4 regions of the Serratia sp. K1WW1 genome follow, and region 1 is predicted to be linked to each of the others. Evidence: predicted binding sites of a transcription regulator. Region 1 holds the regulator's gene; each other region holds the start of a gene.
What was found. Region 1 encodes sigma-54, which starts transcription at its own class of promoters, with help from an activator protein. Its sites were predicted from a motif close to GTTGGCACANNTTTCGCTNT; they were not measured.

Region 1 (4,468 bases):
AAATCGTCGGGGATGGGCAGAGAGTTCGGCAGCGCGTTTATCGAACACTATACCGAGCTGAAGTCGGTGATGGTCAGATACTGATTACCGTTGTTTTTTGGGGCGGAGGATCTCCGCTCCCGTTAATCTTCGTCGAAGCCTGAGTTAAACAGCTCAATCACCGCTGCCAGTGCCTCTACTTCCTGTGGCCCGGTGGCTTCAATTTCGATCTGGCGGCCCTGGGCGGAATCTAGCATCAGCAGCGCGATCACGCTGCTGGCTTCCGCTTCGGTGCCGCTGTCATTACGCAGCAGCACTTCGGCGTCAAAACTCTGCACCAGCTCAAACAGCTTCATCGCCGGGCGGGCGTGCATGCCCAGCTTGTTCTTGATCTCAACCGTCTGCTTGACCGTCATTGTTGTTTACGCTTTTCCAGTGTGCGGTGACGTGATTGCACGTTCTTGCCGCGTGAACGGAAATAATCCGCCAACTGTTCAGCCACGTACACCGAACGGTGCTTACCGCCGGTACAGCCAATGGCGACGGTTAGATAGCTGCGGTTGTTGGTCTCCAGCATCGGCAGCCACTGTTCCAGATAGCTACGGGTCTGGTAGATGAAGTTGTGCACTTCGGTGTGGCGATCGAGGAACGAGGCCACGGGCTTATCCAGACCGGTCATCGGGCGCAGTTTAGGGTCCCAGTGCGGGTTGGGCAGGAAACGTACGTCGAACACGTAATCGGCATCGATCGGAATACCGTGCTTGAAGCCGAAGGATTCGAACACCATCGTCAGCTCGCGTTCGCGTTTGCCCAACAGACGGGTACGCAGCATTTCCGCCAACTCGTGCACCGACATTTCCGAGGTATCGATAATCAGATCGGCACGGGAACGCAGTGGCTCAAGCAGATCGCTTTCTTCATCGATCGCGCTTTCCAGCGACAGGTTCTTGGCAGAGAGAGGATGCAGGCGACGGGTGTCGCTGTAGCGGCGGATCAGGGTGTTGCGATCGGCATCAAGGAACAGCAGTTGCGGCGTGAAGCTCTCCGGCAGCTGGGTCATGGCATATTCAAACACTTCCGGCGATTCCGGCATGTTACGGACGTCGATGCTTACCGCAGCGGAGCTATTACGTTCGGCCAGCGTCTGGGCCAGCTGTGGCAACAACACCACGGGCAGGTTATCAACGCAGTAAAAACCCATGTCTTCCAACGCCCGCAAGGCGACGGATTTCCCCGAACCGGAACGGCCGCTGACAATCATCAGCACCATGTGGTAACTCCCCTGGCATCTCAATGGCGCTCATCGCCACCGTTAGGATCTATTATCCGGGCCACGGCCCGGATATATCGTAAGTAAAACAGTAGCGTTTTCATGGCGGAAAGTCACGCCAGCCGCTGGTTACTCGGTGATGATCTGATACAGCTCTTCGTCGCTCAGCGCTGCGCGCAGGCGGCGGCACACGGTTTTGTCGGCCAGCCGTTTGGCGACCAGCGACAGCGTATGCAAATGAGTTTTACATTGATCGGCCGGTACCAGCAAGGCGAACAGCAGATCGACCGGTTGATTATCAATGGCATCAAAGGCGATAGGTTGCTCAAGGCGGATAAACACGCCAACGGCCCGCAATGTGTCCTCTTCCAGTTTGCCGTGTGGGATCGCGATACCGTTGCCGATACCGGTACTGCCCATACGTTCCCGGGTGAGTACTGCGTCAAACACCACCTGCGAAGGTAGGTTAAGCTGCTTGGCCGCCAGCTCGCTGATAATTTCCAAAGCCCGTTTCTTGCTGGTGCAGTGTACCGAGCTTCTGGTGCACTCGATGTTTAACACCGAGCTTAATTGCATTATTTCGTTGTTCATCTCATCTTCACTTAAAACCGTGTCCTGTCGCTTTCTTGCCTGCCCGCGATGGGCCTGCATTGGGAACCTTCATCAAACGGTTTTTCGCCTGTTTAACCCTGATGGCTGATCGGCGCATACCTATACAGGTGCTGCGCCGAGGGTTGCCGTGTAGCCAATGCGACTACGATGTGGGCCATTACGCATCGCATAACGGCCCAGAATGTCAGTGTTGCTTTAGTTTGTCTTTATGTTTGTTCAATTGACGCGCCAGTTTGTCGATCAGGCAGTCAATTGCGGCATACATATCTTCTTTTTCCGAGGTGGCGTGCAACTCGCCCCCATTCACATGCACCGTTGCTTCCGCAATCTGCTGCACTTTTTCCACACTGAGTACGACATATACCTGGTTAATGCGGTCAAAATACTGCTCGAGTTTGGCAAACTTGGTGTTGACGAACTCACGCATGGGTTCGGTGACTTCGACGTGGTGTCCGGTAATGTTGAGCTGCATAATGTCTTCCTTCTCTATAGAGGTCAAACCAACTGTTTACGCTGGTTGGACGGCGGGATGGACAAAGACTCTCGGTACTTGGCAACGGTGCGCCGCGCCACCATGATCCCCTGATCGGAAAGCATGGTGGTCAGCTTGCTGTCGCTAAGCGGTTTGGCAGGGTTTTCCGCCGCGATCAATTTCTTCACTAACGCCCGGATCGCCGTAGAGGAGGCTTCGCCACCGCTGTCGGTATTCACATGGCTGGAGAAGAAATACTTCAATTCGAAAATACCACGCGGGCTGTGCAGGAACTTCTGCGTCGTCACGCGTGAGATTGTCGATTCATGCATTTCCACGGCCTGGGCGATATCCGCCAGCACCATGGGCTTCATAAATTCTGCACCCTGTTCAAAGAACGCCTCCTGCTGTTCGACAATACAGCGGGTCACCTTGAGCAGCGTGTCGTTGCGGCTTTCCAGGCTCTTGATCAGCCACTTCGCTTCCTGCAAATTGCTGCGGATATACTGGCCGTCGGCATCGTTGCGCACCGTGTTGCCCAGTGCCGCATATTGCTGGTTGATTTTCAGCCGTGGGATGCTGTCTGCATTAAGCTCTACCACCCACTTGTCCTGCACCTTGCGCACCAGCACGTCCGGGATGACATACTCGGATTCACCGGTATTGATCGACTGCCCAGGGCGCGGATCGAGCGAGTGGATCAACACCATCGCTTCTTTCAGTGTATCTTCTTTTAAGCGAGTTGTTCGCATCAGGCTGCGAAAGTCGTGGTTGGCCAGCAAATCCAGATGCTCGCTGACGATCAGGCGGGCTTCCGCCAGATAGGGCGTGTCTTTGGCGTACTGGGAAAGCTGGATCAACAGGCAGTCACGCAGATCGCGCGCCGCGACGCCGACCGGATCAAAACGCTGTACGCGCTTCAATACCGCTTCGACCTCGTCCATCGTCACATTATCGTCACCCATACTCTCCAGAATGTCTTCCAGCGGTACGGTGAGATAGCCGGTGTCATCGACAGCGTCGACGATCGAGGTGGCGATGGCAGCATCGGTGTCAGAGAACGGCGTCAGATCCACTTGCCACATCAGGTAGTCCTGCAGCGTTTGCGTGGTTTCGCCCTGATAGACCGGCAGTTCGTCATCGCCATAGTCGGTACCGGTGCCGGAAGGGGTGCCCGCGGTATAGATCTCATCCCAGGTGGCATCCAGAGGCAGCTCTTCGGGCATGTCCTTCTGTTCCAGCGCTTCGCGGGTGTCTAGCCCTTCGGTCTCGACGCTTTCTTTGGTGTCTATCTCTTCGTGCTGGTCTTCGGTCTGTTCAAGCAGCGGGTTGCTCTCTAGCGCCAGTTGGATCTCCTGCTGGAGCTCAAGCGTGGACAGCTGCAACAGGCGGATCGCCTGCTGAAGTTGGGGGGTCATGGCCAGTTGCTGGCTGAGCCTGAGTTGCAAACCTTGCTTCATAATCTTCTGCTACTTCCGTTAACGGCGGCCTGTTGGGCCTGCCGCTGGAACCTACAGGCGGAACTCTTCGCCCAGATAAACGCGTTTCACCTGCTCATCGGCCAGGATGGCGTCCGGCGTGCCGTGGGCAATCAGTTTGCCCTGGCTGACGATATAGGCACGTTCGCACACGTCCAGCGTCTCGCGCACGTTATGATCGGTGATCAGCACGCCAAGGCCGCTGTCGCGCAGGTGCTCGATGATTTTCTTGATATCGATAACGGAAATCGGGTCAACCCCGGCGAAAGGTTCATCCAGCAGGATAAATTTCGGGTTGGCGGCCAACGCACGGGCAATCTCCACGCGGCGGCGTTCACCACCGGAAAGCGATTGGCCCAGGTTGTCACGCAGGTGGGAGATATGAAACTCTTCCAGCAGCTCGATAGCCCGATCGTTGCGCTGCTCACTGGTGAGATCGTTACGGATCTCCAGCACCGCCATCAGGTTGTCGTAAACACTCAGGCGGCGGAAGATAGAGGCTTCCTGCGGCAGGTAGCCGATACCGCGGCGTGCGCGGGCGTGCAGCGGCAGGATACTGATATCTTCGTCATCGATCACGATGCGCCCGGCGTCGCGCTGAACGATGCCGACCACCATGTAGAAAGTGGTGGTCTTACCGGCACCGTTTGGCCCCAG
Region 2 (4,468 bases), 3.0 Mb from region 1:
GAGAGAAGGAGAGGATGGCCAGCCGATCGCGACCTGGCCGGCTCGCGCCAAACGTCGGGCCTGCGCTTCCTGCTCAAGCTGCTGCTCATCGACGATATGCAAGGCATTGGTTGGGCAGATGCGCACGCATTCCGGCCCATCGGCGAGGAACGCGCAGAGATCGCACTTCACCGCCACCGTTTTGATCCCGGCATTCCAGGACAGATAGGGCGATTGGCTTGCGGGGCTGGTTGGCACGTCGGGCAGCAGTTCTGCCGGGACGTACTGCTCAAACATCGACGGGATATTGACTGGTCCGCTGCCCGCAGGCGTGATTGCACCGAACGGGCAGGCCAGGCCACACAGCTTGCAGCCAATGCACAGGGTCTCGTTCAGTTCGATGGCGTGCTCGCCGTGCGTGATGGCGTTGACCGGGCAAACGCGCGCGCAAGGGGCATCTTCACATTGGCGGCAAAGCATCGGTGCCGTTTGCTCTCCGACGCGCGTCACCGTCAGCCTGGGATGCGACTGAAGCCCTTCGGCCTTATGCACCTCGGTACAGGCAGCCATGCAGGTATTGCATCCGATACAGTGTTGAGGCTCCGCAATAACAAAGCGGTTCATGGCCGTTCCTCCGACAGAAAGCGGTTCATGCTTACATCGCCAACGACAGTGGGTTGAGGGCGGCGCGGCGGCGTTTTTCTGCGTTCATTTTTTGCAGCAGCTGTTGGTCTACACAGAGCAACGCATCGGTGGGGCAAAATTCCATACAGGCCGGGCCATTGGCACGTCCGGTGCAGAGATCGCACTTGTGCGCTTCCGCTTTCTCGGCGGCGGGGAACATCAAGGCATTACCCTGATGGGCCACCGGGCGGGTGATCACTTCCATCACTCCGTATGGGCAAGCCATGACGCAGGCTTTACAGCCGATGCAACGCTCCTGCGTGACCTTGACCATGCCGTCGCTCTGGCTGATGGCCCCGTTGGGACAAACGCTGGCGCAGGGGGCATCATCACATTGACGACACAGCACCACGGTGCTGACATTGCCGCCTTTCAGCAGATGCAGGCGAGGCGTGAAGTTGGCGGCATCCAGTGCCGAGACATCCTGGTTTTGGCTATGGGCCACTACGCAGGCGATCTCACAAGTACGGCAGCCGATGCATTTTTGCGGATCGGCCATGATAAACCTGTTCATCAGTCACTCCTGATTACCTTCCATCGTTAAACTCCAGGCGGCGAGCCTTAGAGTCTGTGCTGCCGTTAGCTATACACAAAACGTGCCAAGCGTAATAAATGGATATAAAACAGGTGGTTGGGATTTTATATGCCGCGCATGAACGGCGGATGGGCATAAACGACGAAGCGGGAGGGGATATTCGTCACGTTCCGACTGGGTTGGCGTCGTCACTTCGTCATTTTTGTCGAAATCGGTAGCAAAAATGACGGTTTGCCCCTCACCCCAACCCTCTCCCACAGGGAGAGGGAGCTGATAGCCCCTACTCTGTTGGGAGAAGGGCTGTCATATCAGCAATCTCGATCGCCCCCTTTAACCAAGGTGAGTCAGTCAGCGCTTATGAAGGATCACGACACTTTCAGCCTAACTCGATCGGTCCCCTTTCCTTGGGGAGAAGGGCTGTCATATTAGTAACCTCGATCGCCCCTTTAACCAAGGTGAATCAGCCGGTGCTTATGAAGGATCACGACACTTTCAGCCTAACTCGATCGGTCCCCTTTCCTTGGGGAGAAGGGCTGTCATATCAGTAACCTCGATCGCCCCTTTAACCAAGGTGAATCAGCCGGTGCTTATGAAGGATCACGATACTTTCAGCCTAACTCGATCGGTCCCCTCTCCCTGTGGGAGAGGGTTAGGGTGAGGGGCCATGGGATCACCTTGGCACCGTAATTGCACTAGCTGAAGCATCGGTTAATAATCGCCGAACAACGGAGCCCAGATGCATGAAATAACCCTGTGCCATCATGCGATGGAAATCATGCAGCAACACGCCCGGCAAAATCATGCCCGGCGCATTACCGCCGTCTGGTTTGAGATCGGCGCATTTTCCTGCGTGGAGGCGGAGTCGCTGCGGTTCTGCTTCGACATGGTTTGTCGCGGCACCTTAGCCGAAGGCTGCGAGCTGCATCTGCTCGAACAACAGGCACAGTGCTGGTGTCACGACTGCCGGGCGGATGTGCAACTGCTGGTTCCCCAGATCTTGGTCTGCCCGCAATGCGGCGGGCGCAACCTGCGGGTGCAGGCCGATGATGGCTTGCAACTCAAGCGCCTGGAAATTGAATAACCAAGAGGAAAAGGCATGTGTATAGGCATTCCCGGTAAGGTTGTGGCGCTGGACGCAAACCAACCCCAGCACGCCTGGGTCGACGTCTGTGGTGTGCAACGAGAAGTGAATATTGCCCTGGTGTGCCAGGACGATGAACCGCCAGAAGCGCTAATCGGTAGCTGGGTGTTGATCCATGTTGGCTTTGCCATGAGCCGCCTGGATGAGCAAGAAGCGCAGGAAACCTTGTCGGCACTGCAAGCAATGGGGGAAGTGGAGCAGGACGTCGCGCTGTTCTTGGCAGGCGAAGGCGACCAGGAGCGGCGATAAATTGTGCTATCCCCGGCAAATGATATTCCTGTTGCGGTGTTTTGTTGATCCGGTCGGGAGAAATTACCATTAACAAACCTTACTCTTTGTGAGGATGTTCGCTGGCAATAATCTTCGTGACTCAGACAAGTGATAAACCATGTCGACTGTACGCTTAGAACAACAAGACCTGCTCGAAATTACGCGCATGCTGCTCGGGCAGCATAATTTCATCGATCTGTTACTGCAATTGCGTCAGGTATTGCAGCGCATGCAATTGGCCGACAGCGTCGCGTTGGTCCTATTTGATCCGCACAGTGAACGGGTGAGTTTTCACGGGCTGGATCAAGCGCAGCAGCCGGTAAATTATCAGGACGAAACGCTGCTGGCGAATGGTCCGGTCAGCCGCTTTCAACACAGCTCGTTACCCCAGCGCTGGCAGGCCGATGAGCTGCACGATCGCTATCCGCAAATCCGCGCCCTGAAGTTGCATCCTCCCTTCAACCAATACTGTTTGATGCCGCTACATGCGGGTGGGCGGCCGCTCGGTGGCTGTGAATTACTGCGTAGCGGAAGCGAGCCGTTCAGCGATGCCAGCCTGGTGCAGTTGCAAACGCTGATGGAAGTGGTGGCGCTGGCCACGCAGCAGATCGTTTTGTTGGAAAACGCGCAACGGCAACAGCACCAGTTGCGTCATGAGCTGGATGACTATCGCATCTTGGTGGATGTCACCAATGCGGTGCTGTCAAAGCTGGATCTGGATGATGTCATGGGGGAGATCTCGGAGAAAATTCACCACTTTTTCAACAGTGATGCCATCAGCATCGTATTACGCAGTAACCACGCCGAGCAGCTCACCATCTACTCCACCCACTATCTGAACAACAATACTGCCGAACGTCAGCAGTACAACGTGGCATTGGCAGGCACCTTAACCGAACGGGTGATGCGCAGCGGCGAAATGCTGCTGTTGAACCTGAAAAATGCTGAGCAGCTTTCCGGTTATGAACGTCGGCTGTTTGATATATCACAGGGTAGGATCGAGGCATTGTGCGTATTGCCGCTGATATTCGGCCAAAAGAAGCTGGGCGTGCTGAAGCTGGCGCAATGCCAGGCAGATGGCTTTAACGCGGCCAACTTACGGGTGCTGCAACAGATTGCCGAGCGTATTGCCATCGCAGTGGATAACGCGTTGGCCTGCCAGGAGATCAACCGGCTCAAAGAGAGCCTGGTGCATGAAAACCTGTATCTGGCCGAGCAGATCAACGTCAATCATCCCGACCTGAGCGAGATTGTCGGGCGTAGCGCGGGGATGTCTGCGGTACTCAAACAGGTCGAAATCGTGGCTAAAAGCGACTGTTCGGTGCTGATCCTCGGGGAAACGGGTACCGGCAAGGAGCTGATTGCGCGAGCGATCCATAACCTGAGCGAACGGCGTGACCAGCGCATGGTGAAAATGAATTGTGCGGTGATGCCTGCGGGCCTGTTGGAAAGCGACCTGTTTGGCCATGAAAAAGGCTCGTTTACCGGCGCCTCCACCCAACGCATGGGCCGTTTTGAACTGGCGGAGAAGGGGACGCTATTCCTTGATGAAGTGGGAGAAATCCCCATTGAGCTGCAACCCAAGCTACTGCGGGTGTTACAGGAGCGGGAGTTTGAGCGAGTCGGTGGCAACAAACCGATATCCGTCGATATCCGCCTGATTGCCGCTACCAACCGGGATTTGCAGCAGATGGTGGCCGATCGTGAATTTCGCAGCGATTTGTTTTATCGCCTGAACGTGTTTCCGATCGTCATTCCACCACTGCGTGAACGGCCCGAGGATATCCCCCAGTTGGTGAAGTTCCTGACCCATAAAATTGCTCGCCGCATGAAGCGCACCATCGACAGTATCCCGGCGC
Region 3 (4,468 bases), 710 kb from region 1:
TGTGTCATCCAACAGCAAAATGCTGTTGATGAGAGAATTGAGGATCTGCCCAGCATCGGGCAGCTTGCCGGTTGCCATACAGCAGTCTCCTGCACCTTTTTAGTGCATCCATCCTACTCCATCCGCAACCATCACGGTATGAAATAGTTTTGCAGAACATACGGTGGAGAAAAAAGCCCATCCGAAGATGGGCTAAAAGTTTCCACGGCAACAAAAAAACGGCTTAGATAAATAGCGAGCGATGCGCCATCCGTAGACAGCGCGGGTATGGCTTAAACGCTATGACTTAAACGCTGTAATACAGCTCGAACTCAACTGGGTGTGGCGTCATGCGCACGCGATCCATCTCTTCTTTACGCAGTTCGATGTAGGCATCGATCGCGTCGTCGGTGAATACGCCACCGCGGGTCAGGAATTCACGGTCTTCGTTCAGTGCGGCCATTGCTTCATCCAGTGAGCCAGCCACTTTTGGAATTTCAGCTTCTTCTTCCGGCGGCAGGTCATACAGGTTTTTATCCATGGCATCGCCAGGGTGGATCTTGTTGATCACGCCGTCCAGGCCAGCCATCAGCAGTGCGGCGAAACACAGGTATGGGTTAGCCGCTGGGTCCGGGAAGCGAGCTTCGATACGGCGCGCTTTCGGGCTGGCAACCACTGGGATACGGATAGACGCAGAGCGGTTACGGGCAGAGTAAGCCAGCATAACCGGCGCTTCGTAGCCTGGGACCAGACGCTTGTATGAGTTGGTGGTCGGGTTGGCCAGGGCGTTGATCGCTTTAGCGTGTTTGATGATGCCGCCAATGTAGAACAGTGCCATTTCAGACAGGCCGCCGTACTTGTCGCCAGCGAACAGGTTGGTACCGTTCTTGGACAGTGACATGTGGCAGTGCATACCTGAGCCGTTATCGCCGAACATCGGTTTTGGCATGAAGGTCGCGGTTTTGCCAAATGCGTGAGCCACGTTGTGAACCACGTATTTGTAGATTTGGATTTCGTCGGCTTTCTTGGTCATGGTGTTGAAGCGGGTAGCCACTTCGTTCTGACCTGCGGTTGCCACTTCGTGGTGGTGAGCTTCAACCACCAGGCCCATTTCTTCCATGGTCAGACACATGGTAGAACGGATGTCCTGTGAAGAGTCGACCGGTGGCACTGGGAAGTAACCGCCTTTGACCGCTGGACGGTGGCCTTTGTTGCCGCCTTCGAGTTTGGTGCTGGAGTTCCAGGCACCTTCGATATCATCAATAGCAACCATAGAACCACGGATGCTGCTACCGAAACGAATGTCGTCAAACAGGAAGAACTCTGGTTCTGGCCCGAACAGCACGGTATCGGCGATGCCGGAAGAGCGCAGGAAGTCTTCAGCACGCTTGGAGATTGAGCGTGGGTCACGATCGTAGCCCTGCATGGTGCCTGGCTCGAGGATGTCACAACGAATGATCAGGGTAGATTCTTCGAAGAACGGATCCAGAACCGCCGTGCTGGCGTCTGGCATCAGGACCATGTCAGATTCGTTGATGCCCTTCCAACCACCGATTGAGGAGCCGTCAAACATTTTACCTTCTTCGAAGAAGTCGGCATTTACCTGATGAGCAGGGATGGTAACGTGTTGCTCTTTACCCTTGGTGTCAGTGAAACGCAGGTCTACGAATTTCACTTCATGCTCATTCAGCATCGTCAAAACGTGTTCAGCGGACATACTTAACTCTCCCGGATTTATCGTTGTCATCGTCGTGGAACGAATCTGTGTAACTGGCCTGTTTTGCCTTGTATAGACTAAAGCGAAAACTGTGCCAACTTTTAAAAAGCGAAAAAATCGCCGGTTTGTGCGGGTTTTGCTCATTGCCAGTATGCACCATTAGCGATGCAATGCACTATGGTGGTGCAAATAACCTGGGGTAGGGCACTGGAATGGTGCAAAACATCATCGATTGCTGCTTTTTGCACCGTGAAAGGGATCACAAACTAGCCTGTACACAGTTGTTTATAAGAGAGTGTTGTGATCTTGTTTAGTACCTCGCTTAATACGTGTACAATAGCGCGCTATTTCTAATGCCTGAGGCAAAGCTGTGATCGAAAATTTGCGTAACATCGCCATTATTGCCCACGTTGACCATGGTAAGACCACCCTGGTTGACAAGTTGCTGCAACAATCCGGTACTTTCGGAGAGCGTTCAGAAGCGACAGAACGCGTAATGGACTCCAACGATTTGGAGAAAGAGCGTGGGATTACCATCCTCGCAAAAAACACCGCCATTAATTGGAAAGACTACCGCATCAACATCGTGGATACCCCAGGACACGCCGACTTCGGCGGCGAGGTAGAGCGCGTGATGTCAATGGTCGACTCGGTGCTGCTGGTTGTGGATGCAATGGATGGCCCAATGCCGCAAACCCGTTTCGTGACCAAGAAAGCGTTTGCTAATGGTCTGAAGCCGATCGTGGTAATCAACAAGGTTGACCGCCCTGGCGCGCGTCCTGACTGGGTTGTGGATCAGGTCTTCGACCTGTTCGTTAACCTGGACGCCACCGATGAACAGCTCGACTTCCCAATCATCTATGCATCCGCATTGATGGGTATCGCTGGTCTTGACCATAACGATATGTCCGAAGACATGACTCCGCTGTACCAGGCGATTGTCGATCACGTCTCTGCGCCGCAGGTTGAGCTGGAAGCACCTTTCCAGATGCAGATCTCGCAGCTGGACTACAACAACTACGTGGGCGTTATCGGCATCGGCCGTATCAAGCGTGGTAAAGTCAAGCCTAACCAGCAGATCACCCTGATCGACAGCGAAGGCAAAACCCGTAACGGTAAAATCGGTAAAGTGCTGACCCATATGGGTCTGGAACGTATCGAAGCCACCGTTGCCGAAGCGGGCGACATCGTTGCCATCACCGGCCTGGGCGAGCTGAACATCTCTGACACCATTTGTGATGTGAACGCGGTTGAAGCGTTGCCAGCACTGTCGGTTGATGAACCTACCGTAAGCATGTTCTTTAACGTCAATACCTCACCGTTCTGTGGTAAAGAAGGCAAGTTCGTGACTTCACGCCAAATCCTTGAGCGTCTGAACAAGGAACTGGTACACAACGTGGCGTTGCGCGTTGAAGAAACCGAAGATGCTGACGCATTCCGTGTTTCAGGCCGTGGTGAGCTTCACCTGTCGGTTCTGATCGAAAACATGCGTCGTGAAGGTTTTGAACTGGCGGTTTCCCGTCCGAAAGTTATCTTCCGCGAAATCGATGGCCGCAAGCAAGAGCCGTTCGAGAACGTGACGCTGGACATCGAAGAACAGCACCAGGGTTCTGTGATGCAGGCGATGGGTGAGCGTAAAGCTGACCTGAAAAACATGGATCCAGATGGCAAGGGCCGTGTGCGTCTTGACTACGTGATCCCAAGCCGTGGCCTGATCGGTTTCCGTAACGAATTCATGACCATGACTTCTGGTACCGGTCTGCTGTACTCCACCTTCAGCCACTACGACGATGTGCGTCCGGGCGAAGTGGGCCAGCGTCAGAACGGCGTGCTGATCTCTAACGGCCAGGGCAAAGCGGTAGCGTTCGCTCTGTACGGCCTGCAAGATCGCGGCAAGCTGTTCCTGGGCCACGGTGCTGAAGTGTATGAAGGCCAGATCATCGGTATCCACTCACGTTCTAACGACCTGACCGTGAACTGCCTGACCGGTAAGAAACTGACCAACATGCGCGCATCGGGTACCGATGAAGCGACTACCCTGGTTCCGGCCATCAAAATGTCTCTGGAGCAAGCTCTGGAATTCATCGATGATGACGAACTGGTAGAAGTGACGCCAATCTCGATCCGTATCCGTAAGCGTCACCTGACGGAAAACGATCGTAAGCGTGCCAACCGCGGTCCTAAAGAAGCTTAATTCGCCGATTTAATCCGCAATACTTAGGGCGTGTCACAGCGCCCTGAGTTTTTTCCTCTGTCTTTCCCCCTTTCTGCGGCGCGCCATGCGCTTTTCACACTGCTCCCTGTTCAGCCTTAACTTTTCCCGTTACAGTGAAATCTCACTGGCCCATGGGAGAGGACTATGCTGTATATCTTTGATTTAGGTAATGTGATTGTCGATATCGATTTCAAACGTGTACTGGGCGTGTGGAGCAACCTGAGCGGCACACCGCTGGCGACGTTGTCCGAACGTTTTAGCATGGGTGAAGTATTCCAACAGCACGAGCGCGGCGAGATTAGCGACGAAGACTTTGCGGCCAAACTCTGTGAAGAGATGGGGATAGCGCTCAGCTTCGAGCAGTTTGCCACCGGCTGGCAGGCGGTATTTGTCGCCCTGCGCCCTGAAGTGATCGAGATTATGCACCGTCTGCGCAACGAAGGGCATCGCGTGGTGGTGTTATCGAATACCAACCGTCTGCACTGCAATTATTGGCCTCAGCATTACCCTCAGGTCGCTGAAGCGGCCGACCATATGTATCTGTCGCAGGATCTTGG
Region 4 (4,468 bases), 2.1 Mb from region 1:
CTTAAAGGCGATAAACGCGGCCACGCTTGACCACACCAGCGTCACAACAACGCTCAACAACTGGATCCACACCTGATGTCCCATGGTGACGCCAGCGGCGTAGCCCGTTCCGCCCAGTGATGAGGCAGTAAAGACGCCGGTCAACAGACAGCCAACGATACCGCACACCCCGTGCACACCAAACACATCGCAGGTGTCGTCAACTTTCAGCCATTTCTTCAGCGTAACCACACCCCACAGCCCCGCGACACCGCCTACCAGGCCAATAATCAGCGCACCACCTACCCCCACGGTACCCGCCGCTGGCGTAATCGCAACCAGACCCGCGATACAGCCCGAGCAGGCTCCCAGCAGAGAAGGTTTACCGCGCACGACCCACTCGGCAAAGGTCCAGGAGAGGATTGCACCGGCAGTGGCTATTACCGTGTTGAGGAACGCCAGCGCCGCAATACCGTTGGCCGCACTGGCCGAGCCGGCATTGAAGCCAAACCAGCCGATATACAGGATCGAGGCTCCGGTAAATACCATCGGCAGGTTGTGTGGCTTGAAGGCCTCTTTGCCATAGCCGGCACGTTTACCCAACAGATAGGCCCCTACCAGACCAGCGCTCGCGGCGTTGATATGCACCACGGTACCGCCCGCAAAGTCCAACGCGCCGTCGGCTGCCAGGAAACCACCGCCCCAAACCATATGCGCAATCGGCAGGTAGGAAATCGTGAACCAGATGGCAGCAAAAATAACCACCGCAGAGAAGCGGATACGTTCGGCAAAGCCGCCCACCACCAACGCCACGGTAATACAGGCAAAGGAGCACTGGAACGCCACGTGGATCATCTGGCTAAAGGTGCCGGTCAGGCTATCTATCCCGATCCCTTTGAGCATCACCGTCTGGAAGCCACCGAAGAAGGCGTTACCTTCGCTGAACGCCAGGCTGTAGCCGTAAATGACCCACAGCACACAGACCAGGGCAAAGGTGACGGTCACCTGAGTCAACATTGAGAGGACGTTCTTCGAGCGCAGCAGGCCGCCGTAAAACAGTGCCACGCCCGGTAAGGTCATAAACAGCACCAGCGCTGTGCAAATCATCATAAAGGCGTTGTCCGCCTTGTCTGCCACCGCCGGAGCGGCCAGAGCCAAAGAAGGAACCAGGGTTACCAAACTCAGGCCCAACGTGGATAACAGTCTTTTCATTATCAATCCATCCCCATTCAGTTGACTGAGCCTGCGATCACAGAGCCGCTTCGTCGGTTTCGCCGGTACGAATTCGAATCACACGTTGCAATTCGGCAACGAAAATTTTGCCGTCACCGATCTTGCCGGTGTAGGCCGCCTTGCTAATCACATCAACCACTTCATCCAGTTGGTCATCGGCAATAGCGATATCAATTTTGACCTTAGGTAAGAAATTGACGCTGTACTCTGCTCCGCGATAGAGCTCGGCATGACCCTTCTGGCGGCCAAAGCCTTTGACTTCGGTTACGGTCAGCCCCTGAATACCTACAGAGGATAAGGCTTCACGCACGTCCTCTAACTTGAATGGTTTGATCACCACGGTAACCAGCTTCATATTGCCTCTCCACGATTAAGCCCAAAAACTTACCCCCGGTACGAGTCATATAAAGCAAAGGCTGTGCCACAAATTATTTTTTATTTAAATTCAATTAATTATATAGAGACCCCCACAATCAGAGGCCAGCGCTGGACGAAAGCAGAGATCGCCGCCTGGAGATAGCGCACCTTTTTGGTGCATTACGCGTTGGGAAAGTGCAGTAGGAGGGAGTCGAAAAGCGCTATTGCCTGTTGGTGGTGCGGGCTCCTGGAGCGGAGCCCTTGTTTAAGATTATGCGGGCTGAGTTTCGTCGCGCGTCGTAGCAGCCAACTCTTCACCCACCAGCTGTAGCTGATACATCTGGTAGTAGCGGCCCTGCTGTGCCAACAACTGCTGATGGTTCCCCTGCTCCACGGCATGACCGCGATGCAGTACCAGAATAGAGTCGGCATCAACAATGGTTGAAAGGCGGTGGGCGATCACCACCAGCGTCGTCTGCTCGCGGATCAGCCGTAAGGCGCGTTGGATCGCCTGCTCGGTGCCGGAATCTATATTGGCGGTCGCTTCATCCAGGATCAGGATCTGCGGTGCCTGGACCAGCACGCGCGCCAAGGCCAACAACTGCTTCTGTCCTACGGACAGATTATTCCCCTGCTCCCCCAGGCGCGTATGGATGCCCTGTGGGAAGCTACGCACCAGTTCACCCAGTTGCACCGTTTCCAGCGCCTGCCAGACCGCCTCTTCACCGATAGAGCGACCAAGCGTGACGTTCGCCAGCACCGACTCCGCCATCACCACCGGATCTTGCTGCACCATGGCAATGCCTTGGCGCAGGGTACGATGTGAAAGGCTGGACAACGGGCGGCCATCCAGACGAATTTCCCCTTCGCTCAGCGGGTAATAGCCCATCAACAGGTTAGCCAGGGTGCTCTTTCCGCTGCCGGTATGGCCAACCAGGGCAACAAAACCCCGTGACGGCACCTGCAACGAGATATTTTGCAGCACTTTTTTGTCGCTGCGGTAGGCAAAGCTCAGGTCGCTGATATCGATACGGCCACTCGCCAACGGGCGATCGTCACTGCCATAGCTCTGCTGGCTGCGATCCATCAGCTCGAAAATACGTTCACCGGCCACCACGGCCTGCTGCAATATCGATTGTTGGGCGGTCAGCTCAATCAACGGTTCGTTCAAACGACCAAGATAGTTGATGAAGGCATATAGCACCCCCACGCCAATCGCGCCTTCACCGCTGAAGCCAAACAGCATCAACAGGCCACATAGAACCAAGGCAGAGAACAGGCTAAGCAGTGGCCGTAACAGAAAACCATCCAGGCGCAGCGTCTGCATCCGGGCGGTGTAATGCGAGCGGCTGGCCGCACTCATGCGCTCGCCAAAACGGATCTGCTGACGGAACTGCTGGATCACCCCCATGCCGCTGATCACTTCGTTGAAGCCGTCGTTGATATCCGCCAGGTAGCTACGCATCCGCCGCACGATCGGCGTGCTGTAATATTGATAGATCCCCATCACCACCAGCACCGCCGGGAAGATGCAGATCGCTACCAGTGCCATACGCCAGTCCAGGCTGAACATCGCCACCAGCATCGCCCCGATCAGCGCCGCACTTTTCAGTACCGTGGACACCACCATCACATACAGATCTTTGATCACTTCGGTATCGTTGGTTACCCGCGAGATCAATTGCCCGACAGGCTGGGTATCAAACGCGCTCAGCGGTTGACGCAGAGCCGCGTCCATCACGTCGGTGCGCAACCGTTGTACCACCCCAACCGCCACCCGATTAAACAGGATGGCCTGGAAATAGTGCAACGCCGCAGCGAGCAGTTCCAGCAGGATATAAGCTACCGCCAGGGAGCTGACAATCATCAGCGGCAATTGCCCTTTGGCAACGTAGTTATCAATAAAGTAGCCAATCAGTATCGGTCCGGCGACTTCCGCCGCCGCCGCTACCCACAGCATCAATACCGCCCACCCGAGAGGTTTACGATAAGGCGAGCCATAAGCCAGCAAACGTTTCAGCGTTGGCCACATATTTTGTATCTTACTCATCGGCCAAAACCTCCTCGGTGCTATCAGGAGCCTCATCCAACGCCGCTTCCAATTGCTGATAACGATACATGTCGCGATACCAGCCAGGCTCGCTAGCCAATTGCCCATGCTGCCCACGCTGTACCACCGAGCCGTGTTGCATCACCAGGATTTCGCTGGCTTCCGTCAGGGCCGAAAGGCGGTGCGCGCTGATGATCACCGTGCGGTTTTGCCCCCAACTGCGCAGGTTATGCAGGATCTGGTGTTCGGTGCGCCCATCCACCGCCGAGAGGGCATCGTCGAGGATCAGAATTTCCGCCTCCAGCAGTAGCGCCCGCGCGATGGAAATACGCTGTTTCTGGCCACCAGAAAGCATCACGCCGCGCTCACCCACCTCGGTCTCGTAACCCTGAGGCAAACGCAGAATATCTTCATGCACGCTGGCCAGGCGCGCGGCCTGTTCAATCTGTTCCTGAGTGGCCGCCGGGTTGCCCAAGGCGATATTATTGGCCACGCTATCGGAGAACAGGAACGGCGTCTGGCTAACGACCGACAGGCGTGAACGCCACTCGTCGAGCTTGATCTGGGTGAGTGGCAAGCCGTGATAGCTGATATGGCCGTCATCAATATCGAACTGGCGCTGTATTAACGAAAGCAGCGTCGATTTGCCCGAACCGGTAGGCCCACACAACCCCAACATTTGCCCCGGCTGCAACTGCAACGCAACGTCATGCAGCGCGGGTTTATTGGTTTGCGGATAATGGAACGCGTGGATTTCCACACTCAGGTTGCCGCGCCCGGCGGGCAGATCGAGTTCACCATCCTTCACGGCCGGTGCCTCTTCCAGCAGGCTGCGGATACGGCTATAGG

Region 2: a site for sigma-54 is predicted at 1,873-1,892, ahead of hypA (hydrogenase maturation nickel metallochaperone HypA). Genes of this name have one in related genera too.
Region 3: a site for sigma-54 is predicted at 1,776-1,795, ahead of glnA (glutamate--ammonia ligase). Genes of this name have one in related genera too.
Region 4: a site for sigma-54 is predicted at 1,619-1,638, ahead of glnK (P-II family nitrogen regulator). Genes of this name have one in related genera too.

The regions. Positions count from the first base shown of each region.
Region 1 covers NZ_CM147697.1:675,681-680,148, forward strand. The annotation lists gene ACX9GU_RS03070 (aldehyde dehydrogenase family protein) at 1-84, shown strand, start outside; gene npr (PTS phosphocarrier protein NPr) at 123-395, opposite strand; gene rapZ (RNase adapter RapZ) at 392-1,249, opposite strand; gene ptsN (PTS IIA-like nitrogen regulatory protein PtsN) at 1,379-1,840, opposite strand; gene hpf (ribosome hibernation promoting factor) at 2,046-2,333, opposite strand; gene rpoN (RNA polymerase factor sigma-54) at 2,357-3,793, opposite strand; gene lptB (LPS export ABC transporter ATP-binding protein) at 3,845-4,468, opposite strand, start outside.
Region 2 covers NZ_CM147697.1:3,689,442-3,693,909, reverse strand. The annotation lists gene ACX9GU_RS16720 (4Fe-4S dicluster domain-containing protein) at 1-603, opposite strand, end outside; gene hydN (electron transport protein HydN) at 635-1,177, opposite strand; gene hypA (hydrogenase maturation nickel metallochaperone HypA) at 1,935-2,279, shown strand; gene hybG (hydrogenase maturation factor HybG) at 2,295-2,588, shown strand; gene flhA (formate hydrogenlyase transcriptional activator FlhA) at 2,728-4,468, shown strand, end outside.
Region 3 covers NZ_CM147697.1:5,936,661-5,941,128, reverse strand. The annotation lists gene glnL (nitrogen regulation protein NR(II)) at 1-78, opposite strand, end outside; gene glnA (glutamate--ammonia ligase) at 287-1,696, opposite strand; gene typA (ribosome-dependent GTPase TypA) at 2,067-3,890, shown strand; gene yihX (glucose-1-phosphatase) at 4,056-4,468, shown strand, end outside.
Region 4 covers NZ_CM147697.1:4,516,721-4,521,188, forward strand. The annotation lists gene amtB (ammonium transporter AmtB) at 1-1,191, opposite strand, end outside; gene glnK (P-II family nitrogen regulator) at 1,229-1,567, opposite strand; gene ACX9GU_RS20510 (SmdB family multidrug efflux ABC transporter permease/ATP-binding protein) at 1,841-3,619, opposite strand; gene ACX9GU_RS20515 (SmdA family multidrug ABC transporter permease/ATP-binding protein) at 3,612-4,468, opposite strand, start outside.